DNA from 3 places in the Brevibacillus sp. NSP2.1 genome. Region 2 is predicted to be linked to each of the others. Evidence: riboswitches for the same ligand, from Rfam matches in the RefSeq annotation. Region 2 holds a riboswitch; each other region holds the start of a gene.
What was found. A riboswitch is a leader RNA that binds a small molecule or an ion and turns the genes downstream of it on or off. The one in region 2 is predicted to bind cyclic di-GMP.
Positions count from the first base shown of each region.

Region 1: linked by a shared signal. The riboswitch ahead of M655_RS22230 (GNAT family N-acetyltransferase) and the one ahead of ggt (gamma-glutamyltransferase) in region 2 are both predicted to bind cyclic di-GMP.
Region 3: linked by a shared signal. The riboswitch ahead of M655_RS19775 (methyl-accepting chemotaxis protein) and the one ahead of ggt (gamma-glutamyltransferase) in region 2 are both predicted to bind cyclic di-GMP.

Region 1 covers NZ_CP048274.1:4,576,448-4,586,393, reverse strand. The annotation lists gene M655_RS22250 (C40 family peptidase) at 1-194, opposite strand, end outside; gene M655_RS22245 (DUF3139 domain-containing protein) at 308-616, shown strand; gene M655_RS22240 (sensor domain-containing diguanylate cyclase) at 1,622-3,223, opposite strand; gene M655_RS22235 (methyl-accepting chemotaxis protein) at 3,443-4,906, opposite strand; gene M655_RS22230 (GNAT family N-acetyltransferase) at 4,908-5,456, opposite strand; cyclic di-GMP riboswitch class I at 5,618-5,701, opposite strand; gene M655_RS22225 (hypothetical protein) at 5,985-6,167, shown strand; gene M655_RS22220 (TrmB family transcriptional regulator) at 6,301-7,110, shown strand; gene M655_RS22215 (AzlC family ABC transporter permease) at 7,236-7,910, shown strand; gene M655_RS22210 (AzlD domain-containing protein) at 7,901-8,233, shown strand; gene M655_RS22205 (DNA alkylation repair protein) at 8,290-8,997, shown strand; gene M655_RS22200 (amino acid ABC transporter substrate-binding protein) at 9,222-9,946, shown strand, end outside.
Region 2 covers NZ_CP048274.1:448,976-458,921, forward strand. The annotation lists gene M655_RS02225 (methyl-accepting chemotaxis protein) at 1-534, opposite strand, end outside; gene ggt (gamma-glutamyltransferase) at 654-2,372, opposite strand; cyclic di-GMP riboswitch class I at 2,558-2,646, opposite strand; gene M655_RS02235 (SET domain-containing protein) at 2,869-3,486, shown strand; gene M655_RS02240 (glutamine--tRNA ligase/YqeY domain fusion protein) at 3,571-5,238, shown strand; gene M655_RS02245 (APC family permease) at 5,386-6,720, shown strand; gene M655_RS02250 (alpha/beta fold hydrolase) at 6,764-7,057, shown strand; gene M655_RS02255 (hypothetical protein) at 7,163-7,858, opposite strand; gene M655_RS02260 (gluconate 2-dehydrogenase subunit 3 family protein) at 8,005-8,757, shown strand; gene M655_RS02265 (GMC family oxidoreductase) at 8,777-9,946, shown strand, end outside.
Region 3 covers NZ_CP048274.1:4,072,595-4,082,540, reverse strand. The annotation lists gene thrS (threonine--tRNA ligase) at 1-323, shown strand, start outside; gene M655_RS19775 (methyl-accepting chemotaxis protein) at 398-2,128, opposite strand; cyclic di-GMP riboswitch class II at 2,265-2,348, opposite strand; gene moaA (GTP 3',8-cyclase MoaA) at 2,646-3,659, shown strand; gene infC (translation initiation factor IF-3) at 3,922-4,425, shown strand; gene rpmI (50S ribosomal protein L35) at 4,456-4,653, shown strand; gene rplT (50S ribosomal protein L20) at 4,745-5,104, shown strand; gene M655_RS19750 (hypothetical protein) at 5,377-5,607, shown strand; gene M655_RS19745 (phosphoadenylyl-sulfate reductase) at 5,767-6,468, shown strand; gene sat (sulfate adenylyltransferase) at 6,492-7,643, shown strand; gene ilvB (biosynthetic-type acetolactate synthase large subunit) at 8,249-9,946, shown strand, end outside.

The DNA of each region.
Region 1 (9,946 bases), 1.5 Mb from region 2:
AATCGAGATACATAGTAATCGATATCTTCAACGAACCAAGGTCCTTTTGGATGAACGTGAATGATATCGTAGTCCGGTCCTACAATTGCCACGTGTCCAACAAAAAAAGTCGAAAAGCTTTTTTTCGAGTACAATACGTCTCCTGGCTTCATATCTGTGTTAGTTCCAGGATATTGTGGTTTTTCAGTTGCCATATAAAATTCCTCCTATATAGTTGATTAACGATAGTAGGGCGCCCATTATCGCTTTCACTCTTAAGGGAAAAAAAAGCATCATTTTACAACCAATTTTTTGGGGGATAACGAAAATGAACAAAAAAACAATGATTATAGTTTTCCTGGTCTTAATCATGATCTCTGCTCCAGTTATATATGTTCAAGGAACTTTGTTAAGCTTAGAAAATCAAGTACGCCAATATCTCATTACGGAGAAAAATCTCGATGAGAAAACAATAGTTAGTCTAGATGGCGTTTTTGGGAAGCTTCCGGTCTTTAGTGTAGAAGTTATTTTTGCTGATGAACCCGATGTAAGATACTTTTATACTGAAAAAAACGGAAACATAATACCTTTACATCCATCGCCTAAACCCAAAGGATACGAATACAAACATAAGTGAGTCCCGATAATCTACACGTCCGAATCCCCAGATTCGGGCGTTTTTCCCTGTTATGAGCGATTGGCGTTCCACCGATCGTCTCAAAAAGTCCACCCATTATGGACGTCCTACGCTGGTACCGCCTTTGGAGGCGAAAGGGGGATTGTCCCTCGCGGATGACTGCAATTAACTCCATTTTCATTTGTTGGATACTATCTTCTTGCGGTTGTTTGATATACCGCGATAGAAAAATCATATCTGGCTCAAACAAGGTAATAAGCGTTTCTCATGCTTGCTAGCGCGGTCAGTGGAGCGGTGAGCAACTGCTGCCAGCACCAAAGAAAAAATTTGACCTAGCGAAATACGAATCAGGCTAGCGCAGCCCTTGAAGCCGCGAGCAACTGCCGTCAGCATTCTACGAAAAACTGGCCCTAGCGAAAATCCACCAGCTACTGCTGTCCTTGAAGCCTCGAGCAGCTACTGCCAGCATCCAACAAAAAATCGCCCCAGCAAAATTCGCACACTAATCACGCGGCAGCACTTGCAAAGCAGAATCCTCATGGAAACCAACACAAACGATTGATATTGCGGGCAGTACATCAAAGGCGGCATACTAGAAGGCAAAACTGCATTCGCCAACGCCTTCCTCGATCGCTTTGGACGATTCGAATTTGTTGGTTACGAACTTTGTGCAAGGGACGCTATCTGTTTTCGATGCCGAAAAATTAAGCCAAATACGGCAAGTGCCGGTCGGGGAGTGGCCTACCCAAGTGTTTGTTGTGCCAAAATCGAGTGCGAACGAATAAGGAAGCAAGCCCTGATTTTGGCGTGATTTTGCGAAAGGCAGGAGGCTGAGTGTGAAGGCAGGAGGGCAGGAACACATACAGGCGGGAAAGCATAAAGCCACGAACACACGAACTCATGCCCACCCAACCAACAATTAAGCACCTCCCCAACACCCCCCGAAAGAAAGAACGACTGCACCCCCAACAGATGCAGTCGCCCTTTTCTCGCACAAAACTTTATTCAACAACCTTTCTCATTCGCAATTACAACCTTGTTCCTCCCAGACTCTTTCGCCTGGTACAAAGCCTGATCGGCCAGTTCGATGAGCTGTGTAGCGGAATCTCCGTGGAGCGGGCTGCTGACGATGCCGACCGATACGGTGATGGGCTGGCCCGTCGGATTTGTGCTGCTTTCCATCTGCGTTCGGATTTTTTCCGCGACGGACAAGGCTTCTGTGCTGGAAGCGCTGCGGAGCAGGGCGATGAATTCTTCGCCGCCGAAACGGCCGCAAATGTCGCTTTTTCGCACACAGCTTTTCATGATTTCCGCAAACTGCTTCAAGACTTCATCGCCGACCGGATGGCCGAAGGTGTCGTTGACGTGCTTGAAGTGATCGATGTCCAGCAGGAGGATGGAAAAGTTCTTTTTCTCTTTCGTCCACGTTTGCAAAATCTCTTCGACGGAACGGCGGTTCGCAAGCCCTGTGAGCACGTCGGTGGTTGCTTCGTGGGTCAAGCGGTCGGTTTTCTCTTTGATTTTTTTGGCCGCTGTCCGGAATGCTTTGGTCAATAAATCGGCCTCCCGGTTCCAATGGTGCTTGTCCGGGGGCAGCTCGACTCTTTCCGAGCCCATTTTGCTCATCAGATCGGCTAGGTGGACAAAAGGTCTGGCCAGCTTGTGGGCGAGCTGAATCACAATCAGAAGCAGGAACAGAGACGGAGGCAGCAAGTAGAGCAGCATCATTCGCACCTGGCTGTGCAGCTCGTTGTAAACGAGTTCCATCGGCGAAGTGACGATGACTCCCCAGCCGTTTGCCGGAACTTGCGCATACCCGGCCAGCAGGTGATCGCCGTTGATGCTCAACATCTGGTCGTAGCCGTTGTTGCCCGCGAGCAGCTTTCGTACGACGGGATTGGACTGGATGTTCTGGCCGATCTGCTGTTTGTCCGGATGGAACAGCAACTGTCCATTCGAGCCGACAATCGAATAAGACGAGCCGCTCGTATCTATCTCCGGGTTGCCGATAATCATGTTCAAAATGTTGTGATCCTGCAAATAGATCGTTCCCCCGACGAATCCGCGATACTGTCCGTCCTTGTCAAAGATCGGTTCGCTCATAAACAGCAGGAGGCGCTTGTACTTTTTGGAAATGTAGGGCGATGAGATGTAAGGCTTTTTCAATGCCAGTGCGTATTGCGCTTCCCTGGTCGTAAGCTTCTGTCCGACAGTGCCGAGCGATGGCGGGGACACACTGCGAACCGTTCCGGTTTCATCTACGACAGTAAGCGAGTTGAAGTAGTTGCCGCTTTTGCGAAGAATCTCCAGATGTTCGATGGCTTCTTGTTGCGTCCGTGAGGGATGGTCGATTAAAACGGTGGCGGAATAGCGCAGGCTGCTGCGCATGGATAGGAACAGGGAGTCGATCATTTGGCTCATTTTGCTTGCGCTCGAATAGTTAAGAGTGAGAGTCGTATCAATCAGCGACTTCTTTTTCGATTGATACGAGGCTACGAGAAGAATCGTCAGCGTCAACAGAATGGACAAGGAAACAAGACCCGTCAAAAGGGTAGTCAAACCAATCTTTTTCCCCTGGCTCGTTGGAAAACGATGAAAAACAGGCATATGGCTTAGGCCTCTCTTTGCGTTGGATCGATTCACGATGGAAGAGAACTGTAAAAATTCCATGTGTATTATAAGCGATACAGGCGGGACATGCTATGTAGAAAAATGAATTTTATAAAAAAATCTCGCCGATTCCACAATTATCCAGACATGCACGCAAAAAAACCGCCCTCTACAAAAGAGAGGGCAGTTGCATAAAAATCCAGCCAGCTTTGCTGCTTACGTATTCAAACCGCGAATTTGTTGCTCGATCTTTTCGAAGCCACCGGATACTTTGACGATTTCCTCTTTTTGCTCGGAGACGAGCACGAGGACTTCTTCGAGGCTTTCCTTGTTTTTGTCGGTGATGTCTGCGTTGACCTCGACTTTGGCGTTGACTTCCTGAATCATGCTGTGGACGTGGACGATGAACTCTTGCAGATTTTTCGTTTTCTCGGCGAAGTTGTGCATGTAGTTGTCCACGTTCGTAAACATTTCCTGAACCTCCATGATCCCTTCGCTGTTTTTCTCAAACGACAGTTGGGACTCGGAGATCATGTCGGAGACGAGCTTCATTTTTTCGCGAATCGTCATCAACAAGGTAGAGATTGATTCGGAGGACAGCTTGGAAGATTCGGCCAGCTTGCGCACCTCGTCCGCTACGACGGCAAAGCCGCGACCATGCTCGCCTGCACGGGAAGCCTCGATGGTCGCATTGAGCGCCAGCAGGTTGGTCTGTGCCGAAATTTCCGAAATCGTTTGGATGATTTTTTCAATGGATTCCGTTTCTTTGTTCAGCTCTTGGATCAGCTTGTTCGTGCCTTGAATGTCCTTGATAAAGCGCTCGAAGTCGTTGCCGATGTTGCTGATGCGCTTGCCGCTTTCATTGGTCGCTTCTTTGGTCGATTCTACGTATTCGTGCATTTCGGTCACGGAGCGGGTCATGTCCTCTACCTGGAGGTTGGTCGTGCCCATCTCGCGGCGCAACTCGTTGGTGTTGTCGGTCTGGATCGAGAAGGAGCGCATGATCTCCTGAAGGGCAGCCACTGTCTCCACCGCGCGGACGTTGACGCCATCTGTAACCTTGTTCAAATTCTCCTGATATTCCTGGACGGAGTTGAGCGATTCGTTGATCTGGTCCAAAATGCGCTGCAGCGACTCTTTGGAGGCGATCGCTTGCTGCTTTTGCTCCTCGCTTTCCCGCTGCAGCTTGTTGTTGAAAACTGCGTGCATCATGCTTGTCGCCGATACGAAGCAGAAGGCCAGCAAGTAGTACATCAAATGAACAGGATCGGACGTGTAGAAAATCGCTTCGCCGTTCGTCAGGAAATAGTAGGTGACGATCCCCATGGCTGCGATGATGGTCAAGATGTTAATCAGTTTGTCCTGATAAATGCCCATGACCGCGACGAAGAACATGATCGTCATGATGTTGACCAGCCAAGGATCGAGTCCCACGATGACGAACATGAAAATGCCGATGACAGCGAAGTTGAAAAACTTCATGAAGGGAGCCATCTTGTCCCGCCAGGCTGGCCGGTTGGAAAGGTAGGCAAAAGGTGCGAGCACCCCGTACAAAATCCCCAGCACGGTTAAAACGAAGGAGAACGGAACCCCCATGATGAGGTTCACGATCTGGACGATGGTAATGATGCTCGCAAAAACAATGACCACCCAGTTATTTCTTCTTTGTAAGAGTTCCATGTCAGCTAACCTCAACTTTTATTTGTTTGCAAAGCTCTTGATACCAGGCAAATTCGGGCTTGTCCTTGTTCAAATAGGCTTCTTGCAGGTGGAAGACGGTCGGAATGGCATTCGCCCCTTTGTAGAAGACCATCTCTTTCACTTGCGTCGCTCTGACGTTGTATTTACGGTTAATCAACTGAAAAAAAGCCGGATCTGCCAAACCGACTGCATGCGTATATCCGTGTTTTTCTGCATAATCGATCATGAGGGCAACTCCCCATCGTCCCAGCTTTCCGCGGAACTTGGGCAAGACAGCGAAACTGTCCACTTCGACAACTTTCATATCGCTCGTCAAAACATCCTGAAACAAATTTTGCAGATAAGCAGAAGATTTTTCATGTGGTGTAAATTCAAAAGTCCCGCCTGGTTCGTCCTCATCCGACAACAAAAGATAGACGTCGGAACCATCTTTGGCGTATTCCATCTCGAAGCCCATTGAGGTCCAGACACTTTCCTTGATTTGATGGAAAAGTGCCAAAGATTGTGCTGAATCAACCAGTTTGTACATAATACTCCACTCCATTTTTCTCTCTCTTTGTTTTTTCATGTACAAGTCTAGTGTTGATCGATAAAATGGCGCCTCCTTTCTTCCATGTGAGCATAAAAAAGGCCATTCCCCATGCGGAAACAGCCCAAAGTCACCATCATCTTCCTGCTATGCTCATGATGTATGGCAACCCGGCTGTCATGGTCAAAGACTTTAGACCCGTGGTTTTGCGTCGCCACCTTTCGATGACTTTGCCTTTGTCATTCATTTGCGAAAAATGTATAGAAGTGTCGAATTATGCAAAATATAATCCAAGAGAAACAATCTTGTCAAGTTTTGGTAGGGTAAAGTAACCGATTGTTCATAAATAGTCGGCTCCAAATTGGTAGTTTGGACAGAGAAAGATGCGAGGAAAAACAGAGAAAAGATAGGAACATAGTCAGGTTGTGCCGGGACTTTTGCCAATGGCCGACTCAGCTACTTGCGCCTGATGCGTAACAAAAATTTACCATCCGTCCGATAACTAGAAAGAACAGGAGGGATGCGAAAATGAGTCAGGCCAAAACGATTGAGTTTCACTTTTCCGGTGGCGAGCTGGTTAAGATCGAGACAACCGAGCCGGAAGAAATCATCCAAATGGTCGCCAACCAAAAGGATGGGTGGCTGCAATACGATGACATCGTGATTAATGTAAGAAACGTTTCTTACATTAAAGTGCGCGATCTCGCTTAGGCTGCTTGCTTGCCAAAAAGGCCCTCGTTCACGGAGGGTTTTTTTTATTTTCGCTTGTGCCGGGAAAAGCACATTGACAAAGGAACGAACCTGAACCTATAGTGAGTATAAAACTAACTACTAAGAGGTCGGGATGGAAGACATATACAAGGAATTGCAAAAGCTCGGATTTTCCCAGTACGAGTGCAAGGCTTACATCAGTCTGCTCAAGCACTCTCCGATCACCGGATACGAAATCAGCAAACGCTCTGGCGTGCCGCGCTCCATGATTTACGAAGTCGTGGGCAAGCTCGTTGACAAAGGGGCTGTTTACACCGTGCCTTCCGAGCCTGTCACGTATGCGCCGCTGCCAGCAAGAGAGCTGGTCCGCAGGCTGCGCGGGCAGTTCGAAGCGTCCTTCGACTATTTGGAAAAAAACTTGTCGGCCTTAGAGTCCGAGCAAGAGATCGACGTCATTCGGCGAATTAGCGGTGACGAGCTGGTGCTCATGGAAATGAGGCAAATGATCGAGCAGGCTGGCGAGGAAGTGTGGCTGTCGATCTGGGAGCCTCAGGTGCCTTTTATCCAGGAGGCGGTGGACAGACGAACCGAAGAAGGGATTTCCGTCTTTACCGTTTTGTTTGGACAGCAAGAGACGCGCGTAGGGACGACGTATCACCATGACTATATGGCGCCTGATGTGGCCGAGGAACGGATGGGCGGGCATCTTACAATCGTCGCGCGTGATCTGGAGGAAGTGCTGATCGCCAACTTCACGCCAAATACGGCTGCCTGGGCGGTCAAGACGAAGGATCCGGCGCTCGTTCTGGTCGCTGTCGAGTACATTCGCCACGATATTATGTTTGCGGAAGTGACAAAGGTGCTCGGCCCGGATAAGGTCGAAGCGCTCTGGCGCAGCAAGCCGGACTTGTACCAGGTGGTCACCGGGAAGAGATTCAAGTAAGCGGAGCGAAGCAGGAGGCAAGCGCGCAAGCCGGAGTGAAATAAAGAGAGAGTGAGGGAGAAGCAGTGGGGCGAGAACAACTGCAAGTAGAAGCATTGTCGAACGCGGGTGAGCAGGGAAGCTTCATGCAGGGGGTCAAGGATTGCATTCCAACCTTGCTCGGGTATTTGAGCATCGGGTTTGCGGCAGGTGTGCTGGAAAAGACCGCTGGGCTGAGCATCATGGAAATTGCCTTGATGAGCATTTTGCTGTACGCAGGCTCGGCGCAGTTTATTGCTGCGGGCATGATTGCCGCAGGAAGCTCGGCGATGGGAATTATCATTACGATTTTGTTTGTGAATTTGCGGCATATTTTGCTAAGCGCGGCTCTGTCGCCCTACTTCCGCCATCTGACGGCGTTTCGGAACATGCTCGTCGGTTCGCTTCTGACAGACGAGACGTTCGGGGTTGCGATCAACGAGGCGGCGAAGCGCAAGCAGATCGACGAAAAATGGATGCACGGTTTGAATGTGACGGCTTACCTGAACTGGATTGCGGCCAATTTGGCGGGAGCCTATTTCGGACAGTGGATCGCCAATCCCGAGCAGTTGGGCCTTGATTTCGCTCTGCCGGCGATGTTTATCGGCTTGCTGGTGCTGGCGATGATGAGCCGCAAGCAAATCCGGCTCGATATCGTCGTCGCCATCAGCGCAGTCGTCATTGCTGTAGGCGTGTCTGTCTTGTATCCGGGCAACCTTGGCGTCATCGTAGCTACGCTGTGCGCATCGACAATCGGGATGGTGATCGAAAGATGGAAGTGAGATGGGATATCTTCCTCATTATTGTAGGCAGTGCGCTGGTCACGTTTTTGCCGCGGGTGCTGCCCTTGATGGTGCTGTCGCGCATGGAGCTTCCCGCGTGGGGCGTCCGCTGGCTGCATTACGTGCCGATCGCGGTCATGGCTGCACTGGTCGGGCAGGAGCTGTTTTTGCAGGAGGGAAAGTTGTCGCTACTAGCCAATGTCGAGCTATTGGCGGCGATTCCGACGTTTCTGGTTGCGATCGTGACCCGCAGCCTGCTGGGCACGGTTGTCGTCGGGATGGTTTCGATCATGATCTTGCGCTACCTTTTCCCGCTCTTGTAGCAGGGAGAAAGCAGCCGGGAAATGGGTAAACTAGGAAAAAAGGGAGGCGGACGCGAATGACCGTGGAAGAAGTCATGCAACAGTTGGAAGCGTTGGGCACGGAGCAGACGAAGAAGACGTTCATGCGCCATGGCGCCAGGGAGCCGTTTTTTGGCGTGCGAATCGGCGACATGAAAAAGCTGGTGAAGGCAGTCAAGCGCGATCAAAAGCTGGTGCAAGCGTTGTACGAGACGGGCAATCACGACGCGATGTATTTGGCGGGCCTGGCGATCGACCCGCAGACGGTGACGAAGGAACAACTGCAAAGCTGGGTCAGGCAGGCGTACTGGTACATGCTGGCCGAGTACACGGTTGCGGGTGTTGCCGCCGAAAGCTCGTTCGCCCTGGAGCTGGCACGGGAGTGGATCGAAGCGGAGGAGGAGATGATTGCAGCTTGCGGCTGGAGCACGTACGCCAACTACTTGTCGATCACGCCTGACGAGCAGCTCGACCTGGCGGAAATCAGCGCCTTGCTTGCGCGGGTGAAGCAGACGATCCATCAGGAAAGAAACCGGGTACGCTATGTCATGAACCAGTTTGTCATCGCGGTTGGCGCGTCTGTCACGGAACTGCATGCGGAAGCGGTGCAGACAGCGGAAGCGATCGGAAAAGTCCAGGTGGATGTAGGCCAGACGGCGTGCAAGGTCCCGTTGGCGACGGAGTCTATCAAAAAAATCGAAGAGCGCGGCAAGATCGGCCAAAAAAGAAAGACGTGCATCTGCTGATCGGCTGCAGGACGAAAGCGCCTGCAAGCCCGTCTCGCGCGCGAACAGGCAAAACGCTGGGGAATCCGGCGTTTTTTGTTTAGGAATGCTTTTCCTGTGCGCTTTTCTTTGCTAAAGTCTCGACTCTTTTTGGATGATGTGCTATCATGATACCTTGTTAACGTATTACCACTTTATCAGAGTAAAAACAAATAGAGACTAGCCGAACTAGGGGGAGAATCACGATGAAAAAATTTGCTTTGCTGTCACTGCTTTTCGGAGCTGTCTTTTCACTGGTAGTGGGCTGCTCCAGCGAGAAAACAGGCGCTGACGCCAATAAACTGATTATCGGAATCGACGACAAATTTGCGCCAATGGGCTTCCGCGATGAGAAAAACGAGCTGGTCGGCTTCGATATCGACTACGCTCGCGCCGCTGGCGAAAAGATGGGCAAGCAGGTCGAGTTTCAGCCTATCGACTGGGGTTCCAAAGAATCTGAATTGAACAGCGGCCGGATTGATCTGATCTGGAACGGATACACGATTACGGATGAGCGCAAACAAAAAGTGCTGTTCACGAAGCCGTACTTGAAAAACGCGCAGGTCGTCGTGACGCTGGCCAATTCCGATATGACGAAGCTCGCGGATTTGTCTGGCAAAGTTGTCGGGCTGCAAAAGCTGTCCTCTGCCGCTGACGCTCTGAATGCAAGCGAGCTGAAAAACCAGGTGAAGACGATCACGGAGTTCCCGGACAACGTACTGGCTTTGAGCGACCTGAAAATCGGCCGCGTCGATGCCGTGGTCATCGACCAGGTCGTGGCGGATTACTACATGACCAAAGATCAGGGAACGTTCAAATTGTTGGACGAATCGTTGTCTCCTGAAGAGTACGGCGTAGGGGTGAAAAAAGGCAACGAAGCGCTGCTGAACGAGCTGCAAAAGGCGCTCGACGCGCTCAATCAGGATGGAAC
Region 2 (9,946 bases):
GTCCACGTTGACAAGCCCGGTCAGGACGCCGAGCGCCTCCTTGTTTTTGCCGGTGACGGGAGCAGCGACGATGATCGAACGGTTGCCCGTTGTTTTGGCGACCAGGACATCGGAGTAGCTCGGTTTGCCCTGCATGCCGTCCTTGAAAAATTGCCGCTCGCCAAGGTCGATCCCGACGCTTTTCGGGAACGTATCGGCGGATACTTTTCCGTCGCTGCCGATAAACGTATTGCCGTCGTACAGCTTCATTTCTTCGGTAAACTTGCGGATGAACTCGTTTTTCGCCGCCGCGTCGTCCGATTGAATATCAGAGGTGCGGGCCAACACCTGAATTTCGGTCATGCGCCGGTCCAAATATTGATCCATCGCCATCGCGGTACTGGAGGTCAGGTCGACATACGACGCTTTTTGCTTGTCGATCAGGATGGATGAAAAGCTGTTCGTAATAAACAGCGAAACGACGGCCAGAGGAATGACTGCAACGGTGAGAAACCAGAGAATCATTTTGTTCCTCAGCTTTTTGAACAAAAACATAGGCTTTTCCACTCCTAAATTCGTGCTTGGCAATTTCTTTCTGTCTTGCGTAGAACGCTGCCTGCCCGAAAGAAATGCACAGTCAGACTGCCGAGAAGACTCAGCAGCCTGACGAGCGATTAATATCCCATTGCCGCGCCTTCCCCGCGAGGGTCAGCGCCGCCAAACTTCACATTCGTTTGCGGATCAATCAAGATCGCGCCGGACTGGCCCATCGCATCGGTGTAGGCTGCTTCCAGCTTTTCGACCGGATGGCCGCGCTTCACCAGCTCGTCCAGAACGTCCTGCGGAATCCGGCTTTCGACTTTCAGGTTGTTGGAGGCAGAGCCCCAGTTGCGGCCGTGCAGCCATCTTGGCGCTTCAATCGCGTCCTGCACGCTGAAGCCGAAGTCGACGATGCGCGTGACGAGCGCCGCCTGCGTTTGCGGCTGGCCTTCGCCGCCTTGTGTTCCGTAGAGCAGGTAAGGCTTGTCTCCTTTAAAGAGCATCGCCGGGTTGATCGTGTGGAAGGTGCGTTTGCCCGGTTCCAGGTGATTGATGTGTTTCGGGTCCAGAGAGAAGTAGCTGCCGCGGTTTTGCAACAGGACGCCCGTGTCTTTCGCGACGATGCCGGAGCCCCAGTCAAAGTAGTGGCTCTGGATGATCGACACGGCATTGCCGTCCTTGTCCACGACGCCAAACCACGTAGTATCGCCTTTTGGATCGAGCGGCTCGACCGCTTTTGCCGCTTGCTTCATGTCAATGCGCGCTGCCAGTTCTTTTCCGTGCTGCTTGGACAACAGCTCGTCCACAGGAATATCCACGAATGCCGGGTCAGTCAGCCATTTGTCACGGTCGGCAAAAGCTTGTTTGGTCGCTTCGACGATCGTGTGGTAGTAATCCGGCGTACCTTCGCCCATGCTCTTGAGGTCAAAGTTGTTCAGCACGTTCAAAATCGAGAGCGAGGCCATGCCCTGGGAGTTGGGCGGCACGTTGTACGCCTTGTAGCCGCGATAGTCTACCGTAATCGGCTCCGCCCAGGTGGAGGTATGCTTCTCGAAGTCTTTCAGCGTGAGCAGCCCGCCGTTTTTTTGCAGGTCGGCGACGATTTTTTGCGCGACTTCGCCTTTGTAAAATCCGTCGGCGCCTTTTTGGGCAATGATTCGCAACGTTTTGGCAAGGTCCTTTTGCTTGAGAATTTCGCCTGCGGCATACGGCTCTCCGTTCGGCTTCAGGAACGTTTTGCGGAAGCCCTCGAAGCGCTGGAGATTTTTCAGCTCGTTGTCAGTCGGGTCTGTTGCGTACTTGGTCCAGTAAACCTGGTTGGGCGAGACGGGATAGCCGTTTTCGGCGTACCCGATCGCAGGCTCCAGCAGCTTGTGCCAAGGCAGCTTGCTGTTGCCCATGCTTTTGTGCGCGTAGTTGTAGGCTTCCCACCAGCCGGAAACAACGCCGGGAACCGTGTTGGCAGACTCATAGCCGCGGGAAGGAATTTTGTCGTAGCCTTTGCTTTTGTAGTATTCGATGGTTGCCTTTTCGCCAGCTCGTCCGCTGCCGTTCAATGCTTTCAGCTCTTTTGTTTTGGCGTTGTAAATGAGCCAGAAGTTATCCCCGCCAATGGTCGTGTAGTGCGGATAGACGACGGCGAGGGTAGAGGCGGCGGTAATCGCGGCGTCTACTGCGTTTCCGCCGTCTTCCAACGTTTTCAGGGCTGCGGCTGTAGCCAGATAGTGAGGTGTTGTGACCATGGCATTTGGCGACATTGATGTTGGACGATTGGCAGCTTGGACCGGAGCGAATGTTGTCAGGCCGATAGCGGCGGTCAATGCGACGGCAGAAAGTTTTTTCCAAAGTGACATCTCATGAAGCCTCCTTGTATTTTGGTGAAAAGGTTCCAACAATCCGACAGCTTTTCGCAGCCTCACCTCCTTGACCGGGACAGACAGAAAATTCCTCATACCTACAAAAATGGACAAAAACAGACAATGAGTGCGCAAAAAAAGACCAATGATATAGGATCATTGGTCTTGTCCTACATCAATATTTCGGTAGCTGGCTGGCATGCCCGCTCGTGCGGAGGTAGCCCCTCTAGCTTTGCGTCGCCGGATTTCCCCGGGTTTGCCGTTTCGATATCAATGAAAAATTAATGCAAATGTTGCAGGTAAAATTTCCTAAACCTGTTTGTCAATAATATAGACGATTTGTCGATTGGGGTAAATAAGGAAATTTCTTTTTATCTAGAAAAAAGGAAGCATCAGGGAAATACGCGTTTTTCACCGACATTCACACACCTCTGTTGGCCGAACTGCTTATGATGATAAAAAGGCACATTTGCCAAGGAGTGAAACAACGACCATGATGCATCCCGATACAGAGCTTCGCTATATCAACGACGAGATCGGGTACGGTGTGTTTGCGACAAAGCTCATTCCCAAAGGCACGATTGTCTGGGTCCAGGATGATCTCGATCAGGTATTAGACCCGGCATTTGTGGAAAAACTGGATCCATTAAGAAAACAGGACGTGCAAAAATATTCGTTCAAAAATCAGTTCGGCAAATACATCTTGTGCTGGGATAAGGCCCGGTTTGTCAACCACAGCTTCCATGCGACCTGTGTGGCGACGATGTACGATCTGGAACTGGCGGCGCGGGACATTTTGCCGGGCGAGGAACTGACCGATGATTACGGAACGCTGAACCTGGATGAACCGTTTGACTGTTTGCCGGAGCCGGGCACGAGCCGTTCAAGGGTGATGCCTGACGACTTGCTGCGCTACTATCGCCAATGGGATGAGATCGCAGCCGCCGCCTTCGAGCGGTTCAATCAGGTTGAACAGCCGCTGCTCCACCTCGTAAGACCTAAGCATTTGCAAACCATTCGCGGCATTACCGAACAGCAGCGGTCGCTCGACTCGATCATTTCGCTGTACTGCCAGCCGCAATCGCGATGGCCAAAAGAGCAGGAGTGGTAGACGCAGCGGGCCGGACAACGGCCCGATTTTGTTGAACTCTGGGAAGAGAATCAGTATTATGGAATGTAAAGGTGAAGTGAAAGGTTGATTTCATTGGAAAACAAGGTAGCGTCATCCAATTTTATCCGCAATATCGTGATTGACGACCTGCAAGCAGGCAAGGTCAAGGAAGTCATTACCCGCTTTCCGCCGGAGCCGAACGGGTATCTTCATATTGGACATGCAAAAGCCATCTGCCTGAATTTTGAACTGGCAAGCGAATTTAATGGCAAGGCTCACCTCCGTTTTGACGATACCAATCCGGTGAAAGAAGACACTGAGTACGTGGAAGCGATCAAAACAGACGTCAAATGGCTTGGCTTTGAATGGGACGGGCTGTTTTTTGCATCGGATTACTTTGAAGAGATGTACAAGCGTGCGGTGCTGTTGATTCAAAAAGGCAAAGCCTACGTGGACGATCTGTCTGCCGAAGAGATGCGCAAGCTGCGCGGAACGTTGACGGAGCCGGGCGTAGACAGTCCGTACCGCAACCGTTCTGTGGAGGAAAACCTCGACCTGTTCGAGCGCATGCGCAACGGAGAGTTCAAGGACGGGGAAAAAGTGCTGCGTGCCAAAATCGACATGTCCTCCCCGAACATCAACATGCGCGATCCGGTTTTGTACCGCATTTCCCATACGACCCACCACAACACGGGAGACAAATGGTGCATTTACCCGATGTACGACTACGCGCACCCGCTGGAGGATGCGATTGAAGGCGTGACCCACTCGCTCTGCTCGCTCGAATTTGAAGACCATCGTCCGCTGTACGACTGGGTCATCAGCGAGTGCGAGATGGAGCACGTTCCGCGCCAGTACGAGTTTGCCCGCCTGAACCTGACCAACACGGTCATGAGCAAGCGCAAGCTGAAACAGCTCGTAGACGAAAACGTCGTCGATGGCTGGGACGATCCGCGCATGCCGACCATTGCAGGCTTCCGCCGTCGCGGCTTTACGCCGGAAGCGATTCGCACGTTTGCCCGTGAAGTCGGGGTAGCGCGCAGCAATAGTACAGTCGACGCGAAAATGCTGGAGCATTTCATCCGCGAGGACTTGAAGCTGAAAGCACCGCGCACGATGGCTGTTTTGAATCCGCTGAAAGTCGTCATCACGAACTATCCGGAAGGCCAGGTCGAGATGCTCGAAGCGGAAATCAACCCGGAAAATCCGGAGATGGGCAATCGTCAAATTCCGTTCTCCCGCGAAATCTACATCGAGCAGGACGACTTCATGGAAAACCCGCCAAGCAAGTATTTCCGCCTGTTCCCGGGAAATGAAGTCCGTCTCAAGCACGCCTACTTCATCAAATGCAACGACGTGGTGAAGGACGCGGATGGCAATGTCATCGAGCTGCACTGCACCTACGACCCGGAGACGAAGAGCGGAAGCGGGTTTACAGGACGCAAGGTAAAAGGGACCATCCACTGGGTAGATGCGAGCCAGGCAGTACCTGCCGAGTTCCGTTTGTACGAGCCGCTGATTCTCGACGATGAGGACACGGAAGGAAGCTTCCTGGACAACATCAACCCGAACTCGCTGGAAGTGTTGAACGGATTCGTCGAGCCGAACATGAAAGACACGAAGGCGCAGGACAAATACCAGTTTTTCCGCCACGGATACTTCAACGTCGATCCGAAGCATACGACGCCGGACAAGCTGGTCTTTAACCGGATCGTTTCGCTGAAAAGCTCGTTCGAACTGCCAAAAGCGTAGTACAGGCGCAGGCTGTGACAAACACAAAAACGCTGTTGCGGCATGGGAAAACCGTGTGCAACAGCGTTTTTTCATCAGGCAAGGCGTGGAACTTTTCTCATTCGCGTGTATAATTATTCGTGGTGCACCAGAGAAGGAGGACAGGCAGTGAATGGGGGAGCAGAGCTTACACGCAGCTTGAAGCTGTGGCATATCGTCGTAATTGGCCTGGGGTACATGGCTCCGATGGCCGTCTTTGACACTTTTGGCATTGTGGCCGAGGAAACCGGTGGACACGTTCCTGCTGCCTACGCAGTGACGCTGCTCGCCATCCTGTTTACCGCCGCGAGCTACGGGAAAATGGTCCGCGCGTTCCCGTCGGCAGGGACCGCGTACACGTACACGCAGCAAACGATCCATCCGTATGCGGGATTTTTGGTCGGATGGGCGTCGCTGCTCGATTATTTGTTTTTGCCCATGATTAACGCCCTGCTGACAGGGGTGTATTTATCGTCCGTCTTCCCCGAGGTGCCGACCAGGTGGTGGATTATCGGATTTATCGCACTGATTACATTATTGAATGTGTTCCGGGTCACCGTGACGGCTTCTGTCAACTCGTTTCTCGTGCTGTTTCAAATCGCCTTTGTCATTTTGTTCGCGGGGTTGTCCATTCGCAGTCTGGTTCAGGGAGAGGGGCTTGGGCACGTATTCAACATCCAGCCGTTCTTCTCGCCCGATCTGTCCGTAGTCGCGTTACTGTCGGGCGCCTCGATTCTTTGCTTTTCCTTTTTGGGCTTCGATGCCGTGACCACGCTGACCGAGGAAACGGTCGAGGCCAAAAAGACGATTCCCCGGGGGATTTTGCTGGTCGCGCTGGCAGGGGGAGCGCTGTTCATTACCGCTTCGTACTTTATGCAATCGTTGTTTCCTGATGTTTCTGTATTGTCTGACCCCGAAGCGGCCTCCGCGGAAATCGCGCTGTTTATCGGCGGCTCCGTGTTTCAGCTACTGTTTTTGGCGGCAGCGCTGTCTTCTACGCTCGCCTCCGGGCTTGTGTCGGTGACCAGCGTCACGCGGCTTTTGTACGCGATGGGGCGGGACGGCTATTTGCCGCGAAAATGGTTTGGCTATGTGCATCCGAAGCTGAAAACGCCTTTGCTCAACGTCCTTTTGGTCGGGACGCTGATGCTGTCCGCGCTCTACCTGGACCTGTTGACCGCGACGTCGTTCATCAACTTCGGGGCGCTGATCGCCTTCAGCTTTGTCAACCTGAGTGTCATCGCCTACTATCTCAGGCTCAAGCAGGAAAGGCGCATGGCCGATTGGTGGGGCTATCTGCTGGCGCCGCTGATCGGGACCGCTTTTATCGCGTTTTTATGGATCAGTCTTGATATCAAGTCGATGATGCTCGGACTGTTGTGGACGTTTGTCGGCCTTGTTTATTTGTTTTATTTGGTCAAAATCAAGGGAGCCAGGCTGGAGCTGGTGAAATTCGATGAGTAGCAGCTTCACAGACGAAAGCGGGGATGAAAGGAGCGCGGGCAAAATGAAGAGGGGAACCGGAGCGAGTGTAGTGCGGACAAGCCGCATCCCGATCGCGGGAGGGGAGCTGGAATACAGCGTAACAGGCAGAGCGGATGCCCCTGTGCTGTTGCTGCTCGCCGATGAAACGAAGCTGCCTGATGAAGCGCAGCGGACCTTTTGCCGGGAAGCCGCTGTCCGTTATCAGCATGCCGTACCGCAGGCAAAAGTGAGGACGATACCGGATTCGCTTCATTTGCTGATGGTGACTCATCCACAGGAGACGGTGAAGGCCATCGATGAATTTTTGCATAGCTAAAGGGAAAGGGACAAGCGCGCGCTGCTTGTCCCTTTTTGTCTTGACCAATGGCTTGACGCAGCCATGTTTTCTCATGAACTGGCCGATCAGCGCTTGCCGGTCTGTCTATCGCTTCGCCTCGCGGAAGAGCCTGTCCAGCTCGTCCGCCATTTTTTTGTCCCGGTTGTTGTCTCGCAAATGTTTTTTCACTTTTTCCAGCGAGTCGATCCCTTTTTTCGAGTTGACCGTCCAGACTTTCGCATCGGTGCCGTACAGGCGCTCTACGACGGTGCGCGCTTGCGTAAACAAAGCGTTCCGATCGCTGGTGCCCAGCACGCCTGTCGTGTTGGTTCTCGCCTTCGCCCCTGCGATGCCGTTCGCCGTATCGTTGCCTCTGCTGCTGCTGCCCGCATAGCTGCTCAGCAGGTGGGACTGCATCGGGTCCATCGAATTGATCGAAGCCTGGTTGGCGGTCGTCGGCGCAAGAAAAATAGCATCGCCGACGATCAATGCCTGGATGCCGTGAACTCCGGCTGCGCCGAGCTGTGCTTCCAGCTTGGTCGAGGGGCCGCCGCTGTGCAGATGCGAGCTGCCGATGGAGCTGTACACGCCGTTGCCCATTCCGCTGAAAGTCGTGCCGTGAGAGTTGGTTGTCAGCTTTTTGTCGCGGTCTACGCTGGGAATGACCGTCTCGCCCGCTCTGTCCGGATGTACGGTATGTGTCCGGGCCGGTTCTTGCGGCGCAGCCTGGTTGTTGCAGGCCGAAAGCAGAAGCGCGATGCCCAATCCGGTGCTGCCCACCCATGTTCCTAAGCGTTTCATCGTAATCCCTCCAACTGTTGCTATATAGGTAACCATATCCTTTGTTTGCCTCTGGAAACTATGTGTGGAGCATGTTGGGAAAATTTCCGGGAAATGCGTTTAGCCTGTCGAAAAAATGCGCAAACCAAGGGAAGAGAGAACTGGAGGTGGTAGATTTGGCAGAATCAAACAACAGGCATGAGCAGCCAGTGTCGCGTCGGCACTTTTTGAAAAACACTGGTCTGGTGCTCGGTGGTCTGGTTGTCGGGGGAGTGGCAGGAAGCCTGCTCCGCAAGCCGGAAGCACCACCGCAACCGGGAGCGACACCGGCTCCTGCTGCCGATTATAATCAGGCGCTGATGTATTTCAGTCCGGAGCAGTTCAAGGTAGTGGACGCCGCATGCGAGCGAATTTTCCCCGAAGACGAGCTAGGCCCGGGGGCAAAAGCGTTGGGCGCGGCTTACTTCATCGACCACCAGTTGGCGGGCGATTGGGGGTTCAACTCGCGCGAATACATGCAAGGTCCGTTTTATCCGGGGGAAGTGACCCAGGGCTATCAGGGCAGGCTGAAGCGGCGGGAAATATTCGACATCGGAATTCAGGAGCTGAACAACTACAGCCAGTCTACACATGGCAAACGCTTTTACGAGATCACGCCTGAGCAGCAGGACGCCGTGCTGAAGGCGTTTGAGACAGACGAGGTGAAGCTGACCACGATCTCGGCCAGCGCTTTCTTCAAAATGCTGCGCGCCAGCACAATCGAAGGGATCTACGCTGACCCGCTGTACGGCGGCAATAAAAATATGGATGGCTGGAGATTAAAAAATTACCCAGGTAATCAGATGACCTATACACAGGTGATCGAGCAAGACAAATTCGTGAAGATGGAGCCCTTGAGTTTGCGGGATCATCAACACTGACAACACGGGGTGAAACAACATGGCCAAAAAATTGCCCAAAGTGGATGTCGTCATCGTGGGTGTAGGCTGGGGCGGAGGGATTATCGCCTCGGAGCTGACGAGGCAGGGGCTGACAGTCGTTGGACTGGAGCGAGGCAAAGAGCGGAAAACAGAAGATTACTTCATGGTACACGACGAACTGCGCTACGCGCTCCGCTATGAAATGATGCAGGACTTGTCCAAGGAAACGATCACCTTCCGCAGCAACACCAACGTTCGCGCGCTCCCCATGCGCTCGTACGGCTCTTTTTTGCTGGGAACGGGGCTGGGCGGATCGGGCGTTCACTGGAATGGCCACACGTTCCGGTTTTTGCCGTACGATTTTGAGATACGCAGCAAGACGGTCGAACGCTATGGCGAAAAGAAAATTCCCGAGGGCATGACGATTCAGGACTGGGGCATCACGTACGATCAACTGGAACCTTACTTTGACAAATTCGAGCGAATGGCGGGCATTTCGGGAGCAGAAAATCCGCTCGGGGGCAAACGTTCCCAGCCGTACCCGACGCCGCCGATGAAAACGACGCCGAGCATGAAGCTGTTTGAGGAAGCGGCGAAAAAGCTGAATTTGCATCCGTATCCGCTCCCGTCCGCGAACCTGTCGGAAGCGTACACCAATCCAGACGGTATTTCCCGGGCCGCCTGTCAATATTGCGGCTTTTGCGAGCGGTTTGGTTGTGAATACGGCGCGAAGGCAGACCCGGTTGTCACGGTCATTCCCGTGGCGAAGAAGACCGGGAAGTTCGAAATCCGCACGCATTCCCACGTGCGCCGCATTTTACATACGGGCAACAAAGCGACAGGCGTGCTGTACACGGATGTGACGACGGGCGAGGAAATCGAGCAGCCAGCCGATATCGTGGTGCTGACCAGCTACGTATTCAACAATGCCCGCTTGCTGCTGATGTCCAAGCTGGGCAGACCGTACGACCCGAATACAGGCAAGGGCGTCATCGGGAAAAACTACTGCTATCAGGTCATGCGCGGCGGAGCGACAGGCTTTTTCGAGGACAAAGAGTTCAACAACTACGCTGGCGCCGGCTCGCTCGGTATGGTGCTCGACGATTACAACGGCGACAATTTTGACCATTCCAGCCTGAACTTCATTCACGGTGCCAACATCAGCGTCTCCCAGTACGGCCAGCGCCCG
Region 3 (9,946 bases), 2.0 Mb from region 2:
CAGGCGCATTCCCTGTCTGGTTGACTCCAATCCAGGCGCGCTTGATGAACATCAGCGAGGTGCACATTCCGTACGCCGAGCAAGTCAAAGAAAAGCTGCAACAAGCTGGCATCCGCGTAGAGCTGGATGCGCGCAACGAAAAAATCGGCTACAAAATCCGTGAAGCGCAAGTGCAAAAAATCCCGTACATGCTGGTTATCGGGGAAAAAGAAGTGACAGACGGCACTCTGTCTGTACGCAGACGGGGAGTAGGCGATGAAGGCGCCATGACCGTTGATGAGTTCGTGGAAAAAATCCGCGCCGAAATCAACGAAATGAAGTAAAGCAAAAAGGGCAGTTCTCACCCGAACGGTGGGAACGGCCCTTTTGTTTTTGGCGAAAACGGTGGCGACAACTGCTACAGCTCATTTTCCAGACGGGTAAGCAGTGTTACGACTTCATGGGACGCCCGTTGAAGCTGCTCGTACGCTTCCTGGGCGCCGGCGAGATCCTCGGCCTGGTATTTTTCCACTGCCTGCTTGGCGTAAAAATGTACTAATTTGTGCGGCTCCTCCAGCTTTTTGAAGGTCGGGTTGTTGCGCACAAGCGGCGGCAAGTCGCTGTAGTACCACGTCCCCAGTCGGCAGTGATGGTGCGAGGCCATTTCTGCGGCGACCAGGTTTTCCAAACCAAGGAACATGTTGTAAATTTTCCATTTCCACAGCAAATGATCCGTTTTGGCCACGCGCACGATGTCTTTGTAGCTCAATTTGACATTGATCGTAAAGAACGTCTTGCGGTACTCATCCATTTTCCGGCTCAGTTCGAGAATGATTTGCGCGGTGTTTTTGGCGATTTGCTGCGAATGTGTGCTCAGGTCAAAAATCGTGGAGTTGCGGTGGGCGATATCCGTGACAGAAGAAGCCTGTTCCTCGGTCATGGCGGCAATTTGCGAGGTGGATTGGCTGATTTCCTGCATGGTGGACACAATCTTGTTCAGGGCGACATCGGCGAACTGGGCTTCCCCGACGCTGCGCTCCACCAGCTTGCTCGTGCTGTCCATCTGCTCCGTCACTCGCTTCGAAACTTGTTGCAGCGACTCCATGTTGTCTGTGATCCGGCTGATCTGTTCTTTTGTATGCTCGGCCAGCTTGCGCACCTCAGTGGCTACGACTGCAAAGCCGCGCCCTTGCTCTCCGGCCCGGGCGGCCTCGATACTGGCGTTCAGCGCGAGCAGGTTGGTCTGCTCGGCGATTTCCCGAATGATGCGGATGACGTCCTGTGTCTGATGAATCTCCTGATTGAGCTGGTTTACCCTGCTCATGACCTCGACAAAGACGTGGCCCACCTGGCGGATGTCGCCGAGAGCGGCATTGATGATCTGTTTGCTCTGTTCAGCGGATTGCACCGCTTCGTCTGTCCCTTCCGCGACTTTGACCGCGTGGTTGGCGACTTCCTGAATCGAGGCGCTCATTTCTTCCGTTGCGGCGGTGACGCTGTGGCTTTCCTCGATCTGCTCGTCCATTCCCGAGATAAGCTGCTTCGTCGTGTCGAGCTGGGTCATATGGTTGAGCATGCCGGAGATGCCGAACAAAAACGATTTGAACGTCTCTTCCATATACACTTCCACAATCAGTTGCTGATCGAATGCTGCCAATTTTTGCACAGCGGTGACCATTTTCATCATCTGATGCGGCTGATTGCTCCATTTTTCCATCAAAATCGTGGTCATGATCTGAATCAGCAGATGGTGTGCAGAAATAAAATGATCGGCTGTCAGATGAATGCGGCTGTGAACTTGCCCGATGACAATTCTCGTTTTCACGTACTCATGGTTGACTTCTGCTGTGAGAAACTGCTCCAGGTGGACCTCCAAAGTTTTTTTCAACCGCTCCAGGCTGGAGTTGTCGAGGATGATCTTCTGGAGGTGGGGAACGTTAGTGATCGACTGGTAAAACTTGGATACGATCTCTGCTTTAAAGGGGTAAAGCGTGGTAGCAGCCTCTTTGACGTGCGCCAATGTATCCTGATCCACGCCCAAAAAAGACAGGCGCTCTTTCACGCGTTCGCCCACTTCGGTAATGTCAGTTGCGTGGGAAGCTTTCACATACTCATTCCATGGCTTTGCTTTCTTTGCAAAAAATTGCATGCAGACCTCCGAATTTTACATTTTATTGATTTACTCAAAAATTGAGAAAGAGGGGGCGATTGCCATTGCTGCAGCTTGCCGTTTCTGAGCAGTGGACAAGGCCTTTGTTCTGGGATAAAATAAACCGACTCTACAACGAAAATAGGGTCGGTTGCACTACTCGCTCCCAGCCATTCAAGTGCCCACATACAAACGGCTGATCTTCGCTTTCCTTATTGAAGAGGAATATATAGAGCATAATATATAGTCATATTATCCTATGTTTATACAAAAGGGAATAGTCAAAAAAACGGTTTGCACATTGGCGTGCACCGGGTCATTTTTCCGATTTTCATCGGCTTGCGACCGCTTTTGCAACAGCGAAAAGTGCAGGAACAGGAGCCGTTCGCAGGCGGAATATGGTACGCTAATAAAAAGCCGGAATCGCATGTTGGACATCAATACGAGACAAACTGGAGATAGAGTGGCATGCCAGGCTCAGCCAGGAAAAGGAGGGTGACCACCAGTGCTAGAGCAGATGCAAGTACGTGACACACGAAAGCGTCCTCTCCGTGATCTGCGCATTTCCGTGACAGACAAATGCAATTTTCGTTGCCGGTACTGTATGCCGGCTGAAATTTTCGGGCCGGAGTTTGAATTTTTGCCGCAGCACAAGCTGCTGTCGTTTGAAGAAATTACCCGCTTGACCCAAATATTCACAGCGCTCGGCGTGCGGAAAATCCGGATTACGGGCGGAGAACCGCTCGTGCGCAGGGATTTGCCTGAATTAATACGAATGATTCGAAAAATAGAGGACGTTCACGATATCGCCATGACGACCAATGGCTCGCTGCTCGCCCGCCATGCCCAGGCTTTGAAGGAAGCCGGGCTTGATCGCGTCACCGTCAGCCTCGACAGCCTGGACAACGAGCGGTTTGGCATGTTAAACGGCAGAGGCTATCCGGTGGATGCTGTGCTCGACGGGATTCGCGCGGCGGCGGAAGCGGGACTCGGGGTGAAAATCAACATGGTCGTCCAGCGCGGTGTCAACGACCAGGACATTTTGCCGATGGCCCGTTATTTCCGCGAGCAAGGCCATACGCTGCGCTTCATTGAGTTCATGGACGTAGGTAACAGCAACGGCTGGAAGCTCGATCAGGTCGTGCCTTCCAGCGAAATCGTCCGGATGATCGGCGCAGAAATGCCGCTCGTCCCGGTCGAGGCGAACTACTTCGGCGAGGTCGCTTCGCGCTACCGCTACGAGGGGAGCGATCAGGAGATTGGGCTGATCTCGTCGGTGACACAAGCCTTTTGCTCTACCTGTACGCGGGCGCGGCTGTCGGCAGAGGGGAAAATGTACAACTGCCTGTTCGCCTCCGCCGGCTATGACTTGCGCGAGCCGCTGCGCAGCGGGCGAAGCGACGAAGAAATCCAGGAGCAGATTCGCGCGATCTGGGAAAAGCGCGACGAGCGCTATTCGGAAGAACGGCTGGACGAAACGCCGGGGCTGCAAAAGCGTCCGAAGGTGGAAATGTCCCACATCGGAGGATAAAAAGCGATAAGCCTTGACAAAGACAACTCTACCTTGTATTATAAGTTGCGTGTATAAACACTTCATACTTCGAGAACAAGCAGAGGCGCCCAGCTTCTCACCTGGGTCGACGTCCGACACGACTGTTGACAGGTAACTCTTATGCAAAGATCCTTGGATCTGATGAAATTGCTTAGGTGAGATATGTGCGGGCGCAGATGCGTTCGCACATTTTTGTTCCTTCTCGAAATTGACGGAGGTGGCAAGTATTAGCAAGGATCAAATGTTAATCAACGAAGCGATCCGTGCCCGTGAAGTCCGTTTGATCGGCGCTGACGGGAGCCAATTGGGAGTCGTACCCTTCAGGGAAGCGTTGCGCATTGCCCAGGAAGCCGAACTGGATCTGGTAAACGTTGCTCCGACAGCCAAACCGCCTGTATGCCGTATCATGGACTACGGAAAGTTCAAGTACGAGCAGGCGAAAAAGGAGAAAGAAGCACGGAAAAACCAGAAGATCATCGAGCTGAAAGAAGTGCGTTTTTCTTCTAACATCGAAGAACACGATTTTCAAACCAAGCTTCGCAACGTCCGCAAGTTCTTGGAGGATCACCACAAGGTGAAGTGTACGATCCGTTTCCGTGGACGTGAAATCACCCACTCCGAAATCGGGCTTGGCGTTATGGAGCGTGTAGCTGCTCAGTGTGAAGATCTCGCTACGCCTGAGCGTAAACCGAAGATCGAGGGCCGCAGCATGATTATGATTCTGGCTCCGAAAGCGGAAAAGTAAGATAGTAGTTTAGACAGGAGGACTTTTCAGATGCCTAAAATGAAAACCAACAAGGCTGCTGCAAAACGTTTCAAAAAGACTGGAAGCGGCCAATTGAAGCGCGACCGCGCATTTGGTAACCACATGTTCGCCAACAAAACGACTAAGCAAAAGCGCCACCTGCGCAAAGCTGCACTCGTTTCCAAAGGCGATCAAAAACGCATGGAGCAAATGCTCACTTACCTGTAAGTTTTCGCATCATTACACACATTACGCAGCATGAGCTCCCTAAGCGCCTAGCAGTAGGCCGCCATGCTGGAAAGACCAGGAGGAGTTTAGTATGCCAAGAGTAAAAGGTGGCATTGTTACACGCCGTCGTCATAAGAAAATCCTGAAGCTGGCGAAAGGATACTTCGGTTCCAAACATCGCCTGTTTAAATCCGCTAATGCGCAAGTAATGAAATCCCTGCTTTATGCATACCGCGACCGTCGTCAAAAGAAACGCGACTTCCGCAAACTGTGGATCACCCGTATCAACGCGCAAGCTCGCCTGAACGGTCTGTCCTACAGCCGTCTGATGCACGGCCTGAAAGTGGCTGGCATCGAAGTGAACCGCAAAATGCTGGCTGACCTGGCTGTGAACGACAAAGCTGCGTTCAACGAACTGGCAGCAGTTGCAAAAGGCAAACTGAACGCGTAAGCACATACGCAAAAAGCAAAGCCGATCTTTCCTGGTGGGGAAGGTCGGCTTTTTTTGCTTGTCGGAGAGGCTCTCCCCTATGAATGAACATCCGAAAAGCGCAAGGGCAGCAACGAAACGCCATCGTTTTTTTAAGAAAATGGACAACGGGCGTAGAGGCGGCTCCGTCTCAGGTTGGAGCAAAAAACAATCTCCCGTCCGTGTCGAGAGGATGGCTCCCTGCCGTACAATAAAAAGCGTCAAAGGAAAACATTGGATAGGAGAGAGTAGAGATGAAAAAACAAAAGTGGATGGTAATGATGGGTGCAACTGCGGTGGTCTGTTCGGCGCTGTTCGTTCCGGGAGCGTTCGCCAAAGAAAAGGATGATGCCTACGTAGCACCCGTCGTCTTCATCACAGGAGCACCGGCGACACAAAATGTAGACCAGGCGAATCTCAACACGATTCCGACAGGCAGTTCGTTTATTTTCCCGGCAGCAAACAGTGACTCTGACAAAAAATAAGAGGGAGCAATCCGCGAGGAGCGATCGGGCTACAGGTCTGGTCGCTCTTTTCGTTTCTTTCGGTGCCGTCGCGGCAGTTTTGTCAGCAGGACGAATCGCCACTTCCTGCCTCCCGACATATGATGGTGGGGGAATCCTAGCAGGAAAGGAGTTTCGCTGATGAGCAATCGCCAGAGGATGGCGGACGAAGAGCTGCAAGTGTGGGCGTACCGGATGGAAGCCAAATCCCCGCAGGATGTGCTTGTTCTGGCGGTGGAACACTTCGCAGGCAACCTCGTCCTCGCCTCAAGCTTCGGTGCCGAGGATGTCGTGCTGATCGACATGCTGCACAAACTGGCCCCGACGATACCTGTTTTTTATCTCGATACGAACAAACATTTTCCCGAGACGTACGAGACGCGCGACAAGCTGGAGGAGCGGTACCAGACGAAATTTATCCAGGTGCTGCCCCAGATGACTCTGGCTGAGCAGGAGAAGAGCCACGGAGACAAATTGTGGGAGACAGACCCGAATCTGTGCTGCCAAATCCGCAAAGTAGAGCCTTTGACACGGGTGCTGTCCGGCTACGACGCCTGGATTACCGGCATTCGCCGCGATCAGGCGCCTACCCGCGCCAATGCGAAAAAAGTGGAATGGGACGATAAATTCAAGCTGGTGAAGTTCAACCCGCTCGCGGACTGGACGATGGACCAGGTGTGGGCATATATACACGCGAACGATGTCCCCTACAACCCTTTGCATGACCGCAATTATCCAAGTATTGGCTGCAGTGTTTGCACCCGGCCTGTCCAGTCAGGGCAGGACCCGCGCGCGGGCCGCTGGGCCGGCTTTGACAAGACCGAATGCGGCCTGCACAAGTAAGGGAACAAAAGGGAGGACACGCTATGCATACGATCTCGCCACACGGTGGGACGCTGATTGAACGGCTGGAAAGTCAGCCGGAAGCGATAACCAGAGCCGCTGGCAAAAAAGCAATCGTGGTCGATCAATGGACGTTGTCTGACATAGACTGCCTCGCCATTGGCGCCTTTTCCCCGCTGACAGGCTTTCTTTGCGAGGACGACTACCATTCCGTCGTGGAGCGGATGCGGCTCGCAGACGGGACGGTTTGGCCGCTGCCCGTGACGCTGGCAGTCGATGCGGCCGAGCACGCGGACATCGAGCCGGGGGATGCGGTATGGCTGCGCGGCGAAGATGGCGAAGACTACGCCATACTCCAGGTGCAAAGCCTCTACCAGCCCGATAAAGCCCGGGAGGCAAGACAAGTGTTTCGGACAGCGGACCGGGCGCATCCGGGAGTGAAAAAGCTGATGGAAAAACCGGGGCTGTACGTGGGCGGTCCGGTGCATGTGCTCAAGCGGCCGCAGCCCGAGCGGTTTGCCGAATATTATTTGACGCCGCGCGAGACGAGAGAGCTTTTTTCCCAAAACGGCTGGAAGAGCGTCGTCGGCTTCCAGACGCGCAATCCCGTCCACCGGGCGCACGAATATATCCAAAAGGCGGCAATGGAAATCGTCGACGGGCTTTTTCTCAACCCGCTGATGGGGGAAACCAAGTCAGATGACATCCCCGCGCAAGTGCGGATGAAAAGCTACCTCGCCCTGCTGGAAAACTACTACCCGAAAGAGCGCGTGCTGCTCGCGGCCTTCCCGGCGGCGATGCGCTACGCAGGTCCGAGAGAAGCGGTATTCCACGCGCTCGTCCGCAAAAACTACGGCTGCACGCACTTCATCGTAGGCCGCGATCACGCGGGCGTGGGCGATTACTACGGGACGTACGACGCGCAGCACATCTTCTCTGCATTTGCGCCAGAGGAGCTGGGCATCCAGTTGCTGTTTTATGAGCACAGCTTTTATTGCACAGCCTGCCAAGGAATGGCGACGGCCAAGACGTGCCCACACGCTGCAAGCGAGCATCTGACGCTGTCCGGGACAAAAGTGCGCGCGCTTTTGCGCAGCGGCCAGACCCCGCCGCCGGAATTTACCCGTCCCGAGGTGGCGCAAATTTTGATCGAGGGACTTCGCGACAATCTGTAAAACAAGTTTACGAACAAAAGGGAAGGGCGGGCATTGCCGGTCCGTTTCCTTGCCCGAGAAAGGGGACAAGCCGAAAGAAAATGTATCCGCTTTCACGCAAAAACCGCGCCGTTCCGGCATTTTCTACTGAGCATTCGTTCGGACGAAAGTATAGTAAAATCTTTTTGTTTTCGTTGACACCCCCAAAGTGCCTAGCTATAATCAGACGTAACACTTTATTTTCTGACAACAACAATATTAGAAATATTGTTATAATAGCAGGCTATGACGAGGATGGTGCGCGTCTCCCCTTTTACAGAGAGCCCTGGTTGCTGAGAACGGGCATAGGGTACGCTGCATTGCTCACCTCTGAGCTGTTTTGCTGAAATTTGCCTCGTGCAAAAAGTAGGGAAAACCGATTGACACCCGTTAGCGTGTTACAGTCCGCATTTGCTGTGACTGGCTGAGATCGGCTGACCGCGAGGCGCCGATAAAGTTGGGTGGTACCGCGAACCCTTTCGCCCCAAAAGACATGGAAACCGAACCGTGTCGGGGCGAAAGGGTTTTTCTATGTGTCCATAGGTATTTTTTATAGCTGCTTTAAGAAGTGGGAGGAGGAGAGGAAAATGAGTGTTGAAATGGCCGAATTGCAGAAAAAGAACGGCATTCCACCGATTCAGTTCGGGGAGGAAGTGACAGGAGCAGAAACGCTTCTGCGCTGTCTGATCCTGGAGGAAGTCGAATACATTTTCGGCTACCCAGGCGGAGCGGTGCTCCCGATCTACGATTCCTTGTACGGGAGCTACTTCAAGCACATCCTGACTCGCCATGAGCAGGGCGCGATCCACGCAGCAGACGGATACGCCCGCGCTACTGGCAAACCGGGCGTATGCATCGCCACTTCCGGTCCGGGGGCGACCAACCTCGTAACCGGAATTGCGACAGCCCAGATGGACTCGGTTCCGCTGGTGTGCATCACCGGAAACGTAGCCCAGTCGCTGATCGGAACCGACGCGTTCCAGGAAGCGAACATTACCGGAATCACCATCCCGATTACGAAGCACAGCTACTTCGTCCGCGATGTCCGCGAGCTTCCGCGCATCGTGAAGGAAGCGTTCCACATCGCTTCTACAGGTCGTCCGGGCCCGGTCCTCATCGACATTCCAAAAGATGTGGCCAACGCGAAGGCGCCGTTCACTTATCCCGACAAGGTCGAGATTCGCGGCTACCGCGACACGCTCGTGCCGACAGACGAAGAGGTGCAGACATTTGTTGACGCGATTGGCGAAGCGAAGCGCCCGGTCATTTTGGCAGGCGGCGGCATCATCGCCGCAAAAGCCGAAGCAGAGCTGCTCGCTTTTGCGGAGAAGACGCGCATCCCGGTTATCAACACGTTCATGGGGCTGGGCGGTTTCCCGGGCACGCACGAATTGGCGCTCGCCATGCCGGGCATGCACGGAAGCTACACAGCCAACCAGGCGCTGCTCAATGCGGACTGTGTCATCGGCCTCGGCGCTCGCTTCGATGACCGGATCACGATGGGACGCACCAAGGAGTTTGCTCCGAAAGCCCGCATCGTCCACGTCGACATCGACCCTGCCGAGCTGGGGAAAAACGTCGAGACAGCCGTCACTGTGGCAGGCGATGTGAAAAGCACCCTGGCCAAAGCGATTCCGGTTGCCCGCAAATGCGATTCCGAGGCGTGGATCAGCCAGTTGAGGGAATGGCAGGCACAGTATCCGTACAAGTACAAAAAAGACGGCGACGTACTGAAGCCGCAAGCGGTCATTGAGCTTCTGTACAGCTCCACAGATGGGGAAGCGATCGTCACGACAGACGTTGGACAGCACCAGATGTGGACAGCACAATACTACAAGTTCAAGCACCCGCGCTCCTTTATCTCTTCCGGCGGCCTCGGCACGATGGGCTTTGGCTTCCCGGCAGCGATTGGCGCACAGATCGCGCACCCGGATCGCACGGTAATCGCCGTAGTGGGCGACGGCGGCTTCCAGATGACCAACCAGGAGCTGGCGATCGTCTCCCAGTACAACATTCCGGTGAAGGTCGCGATTGTGAACAACCAGTGCCTGGGGATGGTTCGCCAATGGCAGGAGCTGTTCTACGACAATCGCTACAGCCAGATCGACCTGACGTGCAGCCCGGATTTCGTCAAGCTGGCGGAAGCGTACGGCGTCAAAGGCTTGCGGGCCACCACTCCGCAAGAGGCAGAAGCCGTTTGGGCCGAAGCGCTGCGCCATGATGGGCCAGTCGTCGTGGACTTCCGCGTCGCGCAGGAAGAAAACGTGTATCCGATGGTAGCGTCG